Regions from separate parts of the Streptomyces fractus genome, predicted to be linked through region 2. Evidence: riboswitches for the same ligand, from Rfam matches in the RefSeq annotation. Region 2 holds a riboswitch; the other holds the start of a gene.

Region 1 (2,195 bases), 1.2 Mb from region 2:
AGCGCTCCTGCCCCAGCCTGACCAGGCCGCGAAGGACCTTGAGGTGGGCCTCGGTGCGGCGCTGCGCGGCGCGGTGGGCGCCCATGGGTTCGAGCAGCATGCGGATCTCCAGGAGGTCGGCCGCCTCCCGCTCGGTGGGTTCGGCCACGCACGCGCCCGCGTGCCTGCGCGTGACGACGAACCCCTCCGCCTCCAGGGTGCGCAGCGCCTCACGGACGGGCACGCGAGAGACGCCGTAGCGACGCGCGAGGAGTTCCTCGGTGAGTCTGGCGCCGCGCTCGTAGACGCCGGCGACGATGTCGTCGCGGATCGCTGTGCATACCGACTGCGCGGGAATGCGCATGACTCGACCTCCGCCTCAATGCCCGCGATACGCGGCCGATTGACGCCCGGTCAAGCGCGAATGACACGCGGCCGGAACGTTTACCCGGAGACTCTATTCCACCGGAGTTGAATTTCCGACGAGGGGACGGAATCCGGGGATATTTTTTGGACAGTGCAGACCCGCGCACGCGAAAGCCCCGGCTCGGGGAGCCGGGGCTTTCGGGGAAGGTGTGACTGGTGGGTCAGACGTTCACACCGTGCTGGCGCAGGTACGCGACGGGGTCGATGTCCGAGCCGTAGTCGGGGGTGGTGCGGGCCTCGAAGTGGAGGTGCGGGCCCGTCACGTTGCCAGTGGCTCCGGAGAGGCCGATCTGCTGGCCGGGGGTGACGTCCTGGCCGACCGAGACGCCGATCGAGGACATGTGACCGTACTGGGTGTACGTACCGTCCTTCATCTTGATCACGACGTTGTTGCCGTACGCGCCGCCCCAGCCGGCCTCGACGACGGTGCCCATGCCGACCGCGTGCACCGAGGTGCCGCTGGAGGCGTGGAAGTCGATGCCGGTGTGGCTGCCGGAGGACCACAGTCCACTGCCGGCCTTGTAGGCGGTGGAGACGTACGAGCCGGAGATCGGCGACACGAAGCTGTTCAGGCGCTTGCGCTCCGCCTCGCGGGCGGCGCGCTTCTTGGCCTCGCGCTCCTTCTCGGCCTTCTCGGCGGCCCGCTTCTTGGCCTCCGCCTCGGCCTTGCGCTTGGCCTCCTCGGCCTTCTTCTTGGCCTCCGCCTCGGCCTTCGCCTTGGCGGCGGCCTTGTGCTGCGCGGTGGCCTGCGCGTCGATCTGCTCGGCGAGGGAGTCGCCGATGGCGACGGCCTGCGTGAGGCCGTCGTGCGGGACCGTCGCGGTGTCGGCGGCGAGGGCGGGGGCGGCGAGGCCACCCACCACGCCCGTCGTGGTGATCGCGGCGACGCCCGCGACCTGAGCGGTGGTACGCGTCAGGCGGCTGGGACGGCGGTGCTTCCCGGTGGCACGGGTGAACCCCATGAAGTGGCTGGTCCTTTCCTTCCTTCTCGCCTACCGGGTTAGCTGACGGGTTCGGAGCAGGAAGGTCTCCTACAGGCCCCCTCCCCTGATGGGAAGAGCGCCCGATTCACCCCAGGGACTTCGGTGGGTCCCCGGCTCCCCTGGCTCACACCATGGGGACTCGGCGATGACTGTCCGGTGTCGCGGGCGCGACGTACGTCTGGCGGACAGCCGGAGGGAACGCTAAGCGGGGCGTCTTTGAATCAACAAACAGAACCCGGCTTTTGTAGTGCACGCCACAGGGCAGACAGGCAACCTCTACGCCAATTCGGACATTTGCGAACGTGTGGCGATTGAAGGTGATCGTGACGGACGCCACGAAGCCCCGGCCGCCGATGCCGGCGCCGGGGCTTCGTGGCGTGCCTGGGGAGCCGAACTCAGCCCGCGACGACCGTGACTTCGCCGATGCCGAGCGCCTTGACCGGCTCCTCGATCTGCGCGGCGTCACCCACCAGGATCGTCACCAGACGGTCCGCCGGGAACGCGCTCACAACAGCGGCCGTGGCCTCCACGGTGCCCGTGGCGGCCAGTTGCCGGTACACCTGCGCCTGGAAGTCGTCCGGCAGGTGCTGCTCGACCTGGTCGGCCAGGGTGCTCGCGACGGCCGCTGCGGTCTCGAACTTCAGCGGGGCCACGCCCACCAAGTTCTGTACGGCGGTGTCCCGTTCGGCATCCGTGAGCCCCTCGGCCGCCAGCGTGCGCAGGACCTTCCACAGGTCGTCGAGCGCGGGCCCGGTGTTCGGAGTGTCCACCGAGCCGCTGATGGCGAGCATCGCGGCGCCGCTGCCG
Region 2 (2,195 bases):
GCTCGGCGATGTCCGGGAACGCCCGCAGCATGTTCACCGTCATCATGATCAGGTCGTCGAAGTCCAGCGCGTTCGCCTCGCGCAGGCGTGCCTGGTACATCGAGTACGCCTGGGCGAGGGTCTTCTCGAAACCGTCGGCCGCGGTCGCCGCGAAGTCCTCCTCGTCGATCAGCTCGTTCTTGAGGTTGCTGATCTTGGCGGTGAAGGACTTCGGCGGGAACTTCTTCGGGTCCAGGTCGAGGTCGCGGCAGACGAGCGCCATGAGCCGCTTGCTGTCGGCGGCGTCGTAGATCGAGAAGGAGGACGTGAAGCCCAGCTTCTTCGACTCGCGGCGCAGTATCCGGACGCAGGCGCTGTGGAACGTCGACACCCACATCGCGTTGGCCCGCGGGCCCACCAGGTCCTCGACGCGCTCCTTCATCTCGCCGGCGGCCTTGTTCGTGAACGTGATCGCGAGGATCTGGCCGGGGTGCACGCCGCGCTCGGCGAGCAGGTACGCGATGCGGTGCGTGAGGACGCGGGTCTTGCCGGAACCGGCGCCCGCGACGATGAGCAGCGGGCTCCCACCGTGCACGACGGCCGCCTGCTGGTTCTCGTTCAGCCCCTCCAGGAGGGAGGCCGAGTCGAGGACCGGGCGCGGGGCGCCGTCCCGGTAGTGCGCGTCCCTGCCCGCGGGCGCGCCGAGCTTCCCACCGAACAGGTCGTCCGGCATCGGCTCCGCGGCCCCGTCGTCGTACTCGGGGTCCGGGGGCGGCGGCGGGGGCTCCTCCGCGCCGTGTCGGAGGCCGGTCAGGAAGCTGTCGTCAAAGAGGCTGCTCATCGCTCTACGAGTCTAAGCCGCCCCACTGACAACCCGTGGCTGCCTTTGACAACCCGTGGCTGCCTTCGGAACTCCGGGCGCCCTCCAGGTGGCAGATCACGAAAATGTATCGGGCATATCGAACATCAACCTTCACAGCAGCCACACGAGTTGGCTACGGTGCAGCCGGGCAGCCCGTCCCCCCGCCCGCGGATGTCGCGGCGAGCGGGCAGCCCCCGCCGAGTTCCGTACGCCGTAAGGCAGGGAACCGGGGACCCAACCGACCTTGGGGTGAATCGGTCAGCCGACCGTAGGGCAGCCTTCCGCGTACCACGCCCGAACCCGACAGCTAACCCGGTAGGCGGACGACGGAAGGAGTCGCCTGCCTTGGCGTCGCACCGCAAGCCCCGCAGCCGTTCCCGGATGACCGGCGGCCTTCGCACGACCCCCGCGGTCGGCATCACCACCGCCGCCCTCACCTCCGTGGCCCTGCTCTCGCAGACGGCACAGGCCGCGCCCGCGCAGCCGTCGAAGCCGCGCCTCGAAGAGGTTCAGCAGAAGGTCGACACCCTGTACCGGCAGGCCGAGGTCGCCACCCAGAAGTACAACGGCGCGAAGGAGCGGACCGACTCCAAGAAACAGCAGGTCGACAAGCTCCTCGACGATGTCGCGCAGCGCACCGACGAGATGAACACGGCCCGCCAGAAGCTCGGCAGATACGCCGCCGAGCAGTACCGCTCGGGCAGCGTGAGCGACACCGCGACCATGTTCCTCGCGGACGATCCGGAGGACTACTTCTCGCAGCGCCAGCTGATGAACCGGCTGACCGCCGAGCAGAAGAAGTCGATCGACGACTATCAGACGCAGGCGCGCGAGACCGCGAAGAAGCGCACCGAGGCTCAGTCGAGCCTCCAGGACCTCACCGAGTCGCAGGCCGAACTGAGGTCGACGAAGGAGACCGTCCAGACGAAGCTCTCCGACGCGCGCGAGCTGCTGGCCGAGCTGACCGCCAAGGAGAAGGCGCGGCTCGCCGAGATCCAGAAGGCCAAGGAGGAAGAGGCCCGCAAGAAGGCCAAGGAGCTGGCCGCCAAGCAGAAGGCCGCGGAGGCGGAGAAGGAGAGGGCGGCCGAGAAGGCGCGGGAGCAGTCGTCCGGTTCGTCCTCCTCCGGTTCCTCGTCCGACTCGTCATCCGGCTCCGGATCCTCCTCGGACGCCTCGTACGCCACGAAGGCCGCGCAGGCGCTCGCGTTCGCCAAGTCGCAGGAGGGCAAGCCGTACGTGTGGGGCGCCACGGGGCCGGACTCGTACGACTGCTCGGGTCTGACGCAGGCGGCGTGGAAGTCGGCGGGGATCTCGCTGCCCCGGACGACCTGGGACCAGGTCGAGGTCGGCAAGA

The links. Region 2 has a riboswitch for cyclic di-AMP ahead of ACP4E5_RS19505 (C40 family peptidase). Riboswitches for the same ligand answer to the same signal wherever they lie in the genome.
Region 1: another riboswitch for cyclic di-AMP. It lies ahead of ACP4E5_RS14170 (M23 family metallopeptidase); the one in region 2 lies ahead of ACP4E5_RS19505 (C40 family peptidase).

What each region holds. Positions count from the first base shown of each region.
Region 1 covers NZ_JBMYHI010000002.1:2,742,006-2,744,200, forward strand. Annotated here, with positions in the region: gene ACP4E5_RS14165 (GntR family transcriptional regulator) at 1-343, opposite strand, end outside; gene ACP4E5_RS14170 (M23 family metallopeptidase) at 567-1,367, opposite strand; cyclic di-AMP (ydaO/yuaA leader) riboswitch at 1,380-1,543, opposite strand; gene ACP4E5_RS14175 (M16 family metallopeptidase) at 1,784-2,195, opposite strand, start outside.
Region 2 covers NZ_JBMYHI010000002.1:3,930,320-3,932,514, forward strand. Annotated here, with positions in the region: gene pcrA (DNA helicase PcrA) at 1-820, opposite strand, end outside; cyclic di-AMP (ydaO/yuaA leader) riboswitch at 1,027-1,178, shown strand; gene ACP4E5_RS19505 (C40 family peptidase) at 1,187-2,195, shown strand, end outside.